Regions from separate parts of the Cycloclasticus sp. PY97N genome, predicted to be linked through region 1. Evidence: predicted binding sites of a transcription regulator. Region 1 holds the regulator's gene; the other holds the start of a gene.
What was found. Region 1 encodes PhoB, which activates phosphate uptake and scavenging genes when phosphate is short. Its sites were predicted from a motif close to GNNTGTCATAAAACTGTCANAT; they were not measured.
Positions count from the first base shown of each region.

Region 2: CPC19_RS01325 (choice-of-anchor I family protein) is a predicted target of PhoB. The motif match lies at 2,535-2,556, and genes of this name have one in related genera.

Region 1 is NZ_CP023664.1:2,379,930-2,384,877, reverse strand. It holds gene CPC19_RS11600 (GGDEF domain-containing protein) at 1-1,758, opposite strand, end outside; gene phoB (phosphate regulon transcriptional regulator PhoB) at 1,997-2,692, shown strand; gene phoR (phosphate regulon sensor histidine kinase PhoR) at 2,689-3,993, shown strand; gene pstS (phosphate ABC transporter substrate-binding protein PstS) at 4,107-4,948, shown strand, end outside.
Region 2 is NZ_CP023664.1:255,187-260,134, reverse strand. It holds gene CPC19_RS01335 (S41 family peptidase) at 1-116, shown strand, start outside; gene CPC19_RS01330 (divergent polysaccharide deacetylase family protein) at 137-919, shown strand; gene CPC19_RS01325 (choice-of-anchor I family protein) at 998-2,488, opposite strand; gene CPC19_RS01320 (DUF934 domain-containing protein) at 2,673-3,125, opposite strand; gene CPC19_RS01315 (nitrite/sulfite reductase) at 3,112-4,755, opposite strand; gene CPC19_RS01310 (homoserine O-acetyltransferase) at 4,870-4,948, shown strand, end outside.

The sequences.
Region 1 (4,948 bases):
AGGCTTGATTTGATAAAGGCTATTGCCGGGTATCTTTTTAGCTGCAGATTTTGCGTTGCTAGCAATAGAGACGAGATCATTTTCTGACCTAAAAAAGCCGAAATCATGCGGCCTTAATGCTCCAATAGAGATTGATAAAAGTGGATAAAACACCGGCTCAGAATTTCTATCTAACGCAGAGATTCCTCCGTTAAGAAGGTGTTCTTGAGAGTAGAACTCTGACGTTAGGGCGCTAAAGTTATTTAAAGTGGAGTTGCATCGATGCTGCCAGTCGCTGCTTTGAAAAATAATGATGAAGTCATCGCCGCCAACATGCCCTACAAAGTCAATGTCTGTATCTGCAGAATCTGTCAGCAGCTTAGCAGTTTTTCGGAGCACTTTATCGCCCTCGCCAAACCCATAGGTATCGTTATACGGCTTAAAATTATCTAGGTCAAAATAACAAATAACGATATCTTGTTGAGTTTCAATGGAGTGATTAATTCGTTGGCTGATAGGAACATTGCCAGGTAGGTTGCTAAGAGGGTTCATGTGGCGGGCAAAGGTGATTTGCATCTCGGTTATTTCTTTCAATAAATGAAGAAGTTTGCCCATGCCTTTGTAGCGGTTAGATGAGGTAATAAGAAAATCATCATGTTGTGCGAGGTTGTTTTGACTGGTGATGTGCTGACTAATTTTATTGAGTGATAAAGTAATATCTACCTTTAGCGCCTTAATGTCTAAAAAAGATAAAGCATTTTTTTTACTGTTTAATTCTTTTCCATAGCGGCTAGCATAAATAGTTAAAAACTCAGTACGCCAGATAACGCCTGCAACAGTAGCGTCGTCATTTAGGACTGGAAGCGCTGTTAGCTCAGGTGATGATTGAAAGCGCTCACCAATGTCGTAAAACTTAGTATGGGTATAAATAGGTTTGACATAAAAAAGTAGCTTTGCAGCGGTATTATCTGAACGCTCTATATTAAATTTAGGTTTGAAGTTATTTTTTCTGCTTGAAAATAACGAGCAATCCAATAACTCAGTTGGTTTGGAATTGGGGCGGGCAAAGTAAAAACCTTGTGCATAATCAATATTCATCGTATTAGCCTGTAGGTACTCACCGCGTAGCTCGATACCTTCACCTATTACTTTACAGTCAACACCTTTTGCAATATCTACAATAGACTGTACAAATTTTTGCTTGTTGATATCGTTATGAATGTCATTTAAAAAGTGACGGTCAATTTTTACGAAGTCGGGTTTAATTTCAGACCAGGTTCTTAAGCCTGAATAGCCTGCACCTAAATCGTCGATGGCGATGGAAAACCCCATATCTTGATAGTATTTGGTTGCACTTGCCATCAGGTCATAATCTTCAATAGGGTATTGCTCAGTCAGTTCAATAACCACTTGGCTAGCATCTAAATTAGAGTCTTTTATATACTTTAATGTGTGGCCATGCTGATAATCTTTTTGTAAGAGAATTTCAGGAATGGTGTTAATAAATAACCGGGCATTTAAATTAAGTTCGCCAAACCGTTGAATGCTTACTTTTCGACAAAGTAAATCTAATTCGGCAAGCCGATCATATTTAGCCGCAGCGTTAAAAAGGTTGATGGGGGAGTGTAACGGACCATCAGAGGGGCCACGAATTAAGCCTTCGTAACCATAAATTTTATTGTCTTTCATCGAAATGATTGGCTGAAAGAGCGGAGTCAGTGAGTCTGTTGCTAATATATCTAAAAGCGATTGATAGTGTAGTTTTTCATCATGTGTCATAGGTGGGGAGTATCAATCAATAATATGACAGTTGTATGACGTTCATATAACGGGGCATTATAAAAAGTTTACTGGTCGAGAAACCGCAGGCGCCTTAAGGTGGTTCAGTGCGTTACTGTTATTTTTAATAATTAGAGACAGGGTTTTCTCCGAAGCAAGTTAGAAGTAGTTTGTAAATTGTCACCGTGTTGTCATAAATATTAGGTATTCTGTAAACACTTACTTAAATGGCTTTTTTATGGAAACAATGAATGTATTGATGGTTGAAGACGATGAGGATATTGGCGAAATGCTACAACTTTCTCTTCAAACGAATAATATTGAAGTAACGTGGTGTAAAGATGTAATGAGAGCGCAAGAGTCTTTGCGAGATACGACGCCCGATATTATCTTGTTAGATTGGATGTTACCCGGAATTAGTGGGCCAGATTGGATCAAGTTTTTAAAGAATCAAGAAGAAAACAAACGTATCCCGATTATCCTGTTGACGGCACGCAGCGCGGAAGAAGATAAAGTATCGGGCTTGGAAACAGGCGCAGACGATTATGTAACCAAGCCTTTTTCTGTGCAAGAGCTCATTGCCAGAATGAAAGCGGTCTTACGACGAACCAGTACAGAAAATGAAACAGGGGTGATATCAATTGGTCCGTTGTTTATTGACCCATCGAGTCATCGAGTCACTATCAATAAGGTGGACCTGATGATGAGCCCGACAGAGTATAAATTGCTGTCTTTCTTTGCTACAAACCCCAATAAAGTGTTCTCTCGCAATCAGCTGCTTGATAATGTATGGGGCGATAATGTCTACGTAGAAGATCGTACCGTTGATGTACACATTAGGCGTTTAAGACGGATATTAGATGCTCAGGGTTGTGCAGACTTGGTTCAAACGGTAAGAGGGTTTGGTTATAAATTGGTGAACTTAAGCGCGTGAATATAAATCATAACTATGAGCGAAACACCTTTCTATTGTGGTTTTTAACAGTTGGTGTTTTGGGTGTGTTAGTCGGTTACCCCGTCGAGGTGTTGGCACTTTTTTTATTGGCTTACATTGTCTTTCAATATCGTCGGTTACAACGTTTATATAGGTGGTCTAAGAAGTCTGGTGATCATGACCTGCCGTTTGAAGATGGCTTGTTTGGTCAAATTTCGGAAGACATCTATCAATCTAAGATGCAGGGGCTGGCACAAAAAGACAGTGTTAAATACCAACTGGAACGGTTTAAAAAGTTAATTTCTGTTTTTCCAGATGGTGTGGTTATTCTTTCATTGTCTAATGAGATTAAGTGGTTCAATAAGCAAGCCTCCCGGCTACTTATTTTAAAAAAAGAAGATACCGGGCAACTGATTAATCATTTAGTAAGGCATCCTCGGTTTACGCACTTTCTTAAAAATCTCAAGAGCGATGACGCCATTGTGATCGAGGCGCCTGTAATAGACACCAGCTGGTCGGCAGAAAAGATTGAAATAAGGGTATTGCCATATGGTGACGATGAACGTTTATTGTTGATACGAGATGTCACTAAGGTTGAGCGCACGAATCAAGTGCGAAAAGACTTTGTGTCGAATGCATCGCATGAGTTAAGAACGCCGCTAACGGTCATGAAGGGCTATGTGGAAATGTTGTTGGCTTCAACCGCTGAGGATAATGTGCAAGTGGGTGCTTCGCTACGTAAAGTTGATCAGCAAGTGATTAAAATGCAAACCATGATCGAAGAGCTATTAGCGCTAAGTCGGCTAGAAGAGGGTAAAGTCGAGGCAGCCAATAGCTTGGTTAATGTGCGCAGTGTATGTGAACAAATTAAGTCCGAATTTCAGTCAGCGGCAAATGAGCATCAGCAATCATTGGTGTTTGATGTTCCATCGAGTCTTAATTTAAAGGGCAGTAAAGGTTCCTTATTAACCGTGTTGAGAAACTTGGTTGGTAATGCCATCAATTACTCTGATGAAAATGGTGAGATTCGTGTCGGCTGGGCAATCAATGAGCAAGGTCAGGGGCAGCTTTTTGTTAAAGATACAGGTCAAGGAATAGGCGCCAGACACTTATCTCGATTAACAGAGCGTTTCTACCGGGTAGCTGAAAATAATATAAAAAATAAAACTGGGACAGGCCTAGGGTTAGCCATTGTAAAACATGAGTTAGAAAGGCATGAGGCGCATCTGGTTATCGATAGTCAAGAAGGGGAAGGCAGTTGTTTTCAGTGTGTATTTCCCGCTGAAAGAATAGACCCATAAGGCTGTCATCAAACTGTCACATTGCGTTCATTATAATGCCACATACCAAACCTAAAATGATGCACAGAGTAGAGCAAACGCTTTGCCAAATATTCAACTAAATTGGAAAAAATATGAAAATGAAAAAGATAGTGGCACTAGGACTGCTTAGCCTAACGATTGGGACAGCGGCTCACGCAGCTAAAATTGAAGGCACGGGCTCAAGTTTTGCTTACCCTGCGTATACAACGTGGAGTAAAGTTTATTACGGTGAAACAAAAAACCAAGTCAATTACACACCAACAGGCAGTGGTTCGGGTATTAAAGAAGTGAGTGCTCGTCACGTTGATTTTGGTGGCTCAGACAAGCCTTTAAAATCAAGTTCTTTAGCAAAAGCAAGTTTGATTCAATTCCCAACAGCTATTGGTGCGGTGACTTTTGCATATAATGTTGAGGGCGTCAGCGGTATGAAACTAAGCGAAGCCGCTATTTCTGGCATTATGTTAGGCAAAATTACAAAGTGGAATGATCCTATCATAGCGGCTGATAATTCAGGTATTGCTTTACCAAATGAAGATATTTTGTTTGTTCACCGTAGTGATAAATCAGGTACAACCTTTGCCTTTACCTACTACTTGAGCAAAATGAACCAAGAATGGCGCGAAACAATGGGTGCTAAGAAAGTAGTGTCATGGCCGACTAAAAACCGGATTGCTGGCAAAGGTAACTTTGGAGTTGCAACGGCGATTAAAAATAACGGGTTTTCTATCGGTTATGTGGATTACGCGGATGCTAAAAAGAATGGTTTAGATATGGCTATTATTGAAAATCGCGAAGGTATATTTGTTAAGCCAGAGCCAGCAACATTCGAAGCTGCGGCAGTGTATGCAGACTTAGATCCTAAAAAGGACTTTTATGCCAATATTGCATACCCACCAAAAGGCTATCCAGTCGTGACAGCAACGTTTGCATTAGT
Region 2 (4,948 bases), 310 kb from region 1:
TGAACCCCGAAGGCGAAGAAGAAAAGGAAGAAAAAGTAGTAGAGCAAGTGAGTACAGATTACCCCTTGCACGAAGCGCTTAATTTGCTTAAAGGCATCAATATTTTAAGAAAGTAAGCGATAGGCACGAGCGACCGGTGGAAAAGTTAATTATGGCTCGGACTTTTTTATTGATCGCTTGTGTTTTTTTGATAGGGCCTAGCCACGCCGAGGAAGTAAAACCAGAGGCGGTTATCAGTATTATTATTGATGATATTGGTTATCGTTTAGAAGAAGGCAGGCAGCTGATTAATCTATCGGCCAACTTAACGTATGCGGTTTTACCCAATGCACCAAAAGCCAGACAGTTGGCCAATCTTGCGCATCAGCATGGGCACGAAGTTATGCTGCATATGCCAATGCAGTCAACCCTTGGAGAAGCTGCCGAAGAGGGTGCCTTAGCCATTGATATGAAAGAAAAAGAGGTGGAGCAGGCCCTGTTGCAGGCGTTTAATAAAGTACCTCACGCAATCGGTATGAATAATCACCAAGGGAGTTTGCTAACACGGCATCCTGGCCATATGGAATGGGTGATGAAAACAATGCGGCAGGGAAATTATTTTTTTGTTGATAGTCGTACTGCTGGGCAGTCTATTGCCGCGCAAATTGCCGTTGAACAAGGTGTGCCCGTCCTTAGTCGTGATGTTTTTCTCGACCACACTATTGATGAAGAAAAGATTAAACAACAGTTTGATATATTGATTAAACAAGCTTTAGAAAACGGTTATGCCGTGGGCATTGGTCACCCATATCCAGAAACATTAAGTGTATTGCAAGAAATGTTACCCACATTAGCCTTACGGGGGGTGAAGCTTGAGCCTATTTCATATCAGCTTCGGAAAAGATCGGCACAAATGGTAGTGGGTAAGATCATTAACTAAATTGCACGCTGTTTCAGCAATGAACACAAAAAGTCCCTGCTGATAAAACCAGCAGGGACTTTTTAACAAAGCATTGTGTTAATCAATGCTTATTTCGTAAATACTAATCGTGTTACTAATCTCATTAGTAACAATTAGCCAACCATGAGACTCAGTTTTTTTAATAAAAATTAACCCTTCTGGTCCAATGTCACCTTGCTTCTCAATGTTGATATAACCGGCAGGCTTTGGTTTGCGCGGATTAGAGATGTCATATATAAAAATACCATTAGCTCTTTCTAAGCCAATAAAGGCATAAATTTTACCGCGTAGCTCACCGGTAGTAATAGATTCAGGTTCAGGCCCCTTGTCGTCACTACGTCCTTCTTCCCATGGTTCATTATCAACGTTGTTATCAGCATAGGTGGCTAAGAAGCGTTCAAAGTCAGACCCAGAGTCATAGATTCGAGACCCTTTTTCATCCCAGATAGAAAAAGAGCGTGCGCCATAAGAGTAAATCTTTTCATGTGCCCCATCATTGTTTATATCGCCATTGGCAGTGGTGGTTTTTAATCGCCCCAGGTTCTCTATTTGTTGAAGCTCTCTAGCATTTTCGAATGCGTCAGGGTTTAATATTAGGTCTTCAACACGCACTTCTTCGCTGTAACCGTCATAGTCTCTAGCATCGCCCTCATTGGCAGATAAAATGAAAGTTGAACCTTTATACTCGAAACTTGCAATAGCATCGGGTTGATACATGCCGTATGTTGGCCATGTTTGAATGTTTATTGCATTATCTTTGTTGCTGGCATCAAAGGCATTTTTATTTTGTTGATGTTTTTTGTAACCTAAGCCATAAATATCGGTGATAGTCGCTGACGCAATGTCTAGTTTTGCTAAAGCATTGTTTTCTTGCAGGCTAATCCAAGCCGTACTGGAGTCGGCTGAAACAGTAATATATTCAGGTTCTAGGTCTTGGGCAATTGACGCATCTGGGCCAAAAATACGCACGTTTTTTAATTTAGTACTGTTAAACGTATTAAAATCAGCCGTTGCAGGCATCCAAGTGTTTGTATTGATAACAGTTACCGTACCTTCAGGGTCATTTTTATACTCATCGTCAGGCTCTCCTTCGTTAGCAACAATTAAAAATTTACCGTTCGGGGTAAATGTCAGCATGTCGGGTAATGCGCCAGCTTTTATGATCCGCTGTAAATTTCCTTCAAGGTCATAGATAAGAACGTTGCCATCATCTTGTTTATTGACAGCCTCTACGGCTACAGCAACCCAATTCCCGTAGGTAGTAACACTGTTTGGGCCGCCACCAATCAAAGTCAGAGTGCTGTGCTCGGAGAGCCAGCCGTTACTATCTACATTAAGAATTTTGAGTTCATTCTCTTCGGCATTGGTGGTGTAAATCCTATTCGACACAGGACTAAAAGCTGAAATCTCGGTGCAACTTTCTTCGCCGCCACATTCCTCGGTATATTGACCTTTTTTAACGATATTAATATCAGCAAAAGAAAGTGTAGAGAATGATATGCCAAGCGTTAAGCTGACGCCGAGAGTGAGCTTTATTAGTGAATCCATTGGATGTCCTTATGCATTGAAACGGGACATCAAATGTACCAACAGGTTATGACGCTTGTGTGACGGTTAGGGGGTGTTTTAGTTACAGCCTGGCAAGGGAGCTAAGAAGCGAGCTAGTGGTGTAATATGTTTTTTTGCGTATTTTGTCGTTATTTTGATAAAAATAACGATAAGGGCAAGGCTGCTAGTTGGTAGCAGCCTGATAGAAAACGCTAAACTCATTTAATTTTTCTAAGGCAAGCGAACCAGCTTCTTTAGTTGAGAATTCAAGTGTATCGAATCCTACACGTGTTAAATAAAGAGCCTGATCGGGTAGGACATCACCAACGGCTCTGATTTCTTTGGTGTAATGGTGCTTTTCACGTAATATTTTCGCTAGTGAGTAACCACGACCGTCAACAAATGTTGGAAAGTGTATAGCGATAAGCTCAAAGTATTGTAAGTCATCTGCAAATTGTTCTGCACTTTCATCGCCTTGAACCCATAAGCCAAGATGTCCTTTGCTAGCGATTAAGGAATCTTTATTGGCATTCCAATAGGCAAGATCGATGATGTTATAGTCTGCTTGTAGAGCTTGCTCTTCGTCTAGCTTGGTCCAACGGTCTTGAACGATTTCGTTGTTTTTAATGAGCGTCATACACTTTATCCTTAAACGGTTGTAATCCGATGCGTTGCAGTGTGCTTGCAAAGTTTTCATCATCTATTCTGTTGGCTTTATAGACCTGAACAATGTCGTCAATAGCATCTACTACACCATCTTTGGCAATGGCTTTTCCAAGCCTGTCCCCTAATTTACTTTGATGGCTATCGGAACCACCTAGAGTTAATTGATACCATTGCTCGCCTTTTTTATCGACACCCAAAATACCAATTTCACCGATGCTATGGTGGCCACAGCCATTCATGCAACCAGACATTTTGAGGCTGATATTGCCAGCGTCAATGGCGCTGTCAGTAAAACGGTCAGTAATACCTTGTGCGATATCAATAGAGCTGGCATTTGCTAAGCTACAAAAATCGAGACCGGGGCAGCAAATCATATCGGTAATCGTGCCAATATTTGCTGTTGCAAGGTCATGCTCGGCTAATTGCTGCCAAAGGGCATATAAATCACTGGATTTTACATCGGTTAATGCAAGGTTTTGGTCGTGAGTGGTTCTGATCTGGCCAAAACTATATTGGTCAGCCAAATCGGCGATGAGTTCCATTTGCTGTTTGGTTACATCGCCCGGCGGACGCTTTGGTGATTTAAGCGAAACAAAGGCAATACGGTAACCGGATTGTTTGTGCGCTTTAGTATTTTGTTGAAACCACTGACGAAAAGCACCGCTATTAGCCAAGTGTTGCTCTAAAGCCTCATCGTTAGCTGTTTCGTAATTTAGTGGTGTGAAGTAACGTTTTACACGTTGAATGTTATCGTCGGTTAGCGTTAATTGACTGTCTCGGATGGAAGCCCATTCTGCTTCGACCTGTTCTTTAAAAGTATCTAAGCCTGTTTCGCGAACGAGTATTTTAATACGGGCTTTGTATTTATTATCTCTGCGGCCAAAGCGGTTATAAACGCGAAGAATCGCTTCAAGGTAGGACAAGAGGTCTTTTTCAGCAATAAAGTTGTTAATTGTTTGACCAATAACGGGGGTGCGCCCAAGTCCTCCACCAACTAAGACTTCAAAACCGATGTTGCCATCAGCATCTTTTTTAAGATGTAGACCAATATCGTGTACTTGTGTAGCGGCACGATCTTTTGGCGACCCGCTTACGGCAATTTTAAATTTGCGTGGCAGGTATGAAAACTCTGGGTGTAAAGTTGACCATTGACGAATTATTTCGCAATAGGGTCTTGGGTCTTCAATTTCATCTGCACAAACGCCAGCTAGTGGGTCTGCAGTCGTGTTTCGGATGCAATTGCCACTACTTTGAATAGAGTGCATTTGCACGCTTGCTAAGTCAGCAAGAATATCGGGCACCCGTTTTAGCTCTGGCCAATTAAACTGAATGTTTTGGCGAGTCGTAAAGTGTCCGTAGTCTTTGTCATACTTATGAGAAACGTGGGCAAGCATGCGAAGCTGTTTACTTGATAATAAGCCGTACGGTATATTGATGCGCAACATTGGCGCATGTGTTTGAATGTATAAACCATTCATAAGGCGTAAGGGGCGAAATTGTTCTTCCGTTAGATCGCCATTTAAGAACCGCTTTGTTTGATCGCGAAATTGTTCAACGCGTTCGTTGACAAGAGTTTGATCAAATTCGTTATACAGGTACATGTTATTATCGTCGCTTAAGGCGCAGTAAATTCATACTAGGCCGGTGAATATAAAGGGTTTTTGATATAATTAAAAATAATATTAACTGATATTATTATAACTTAAAAGAATAAATTGTCTAATATTAAAACAAATTCAGTGGGTATTGTTGAGCCACAAACCCTTCACTTTGACGAGCCGTTATCGTTGGAGA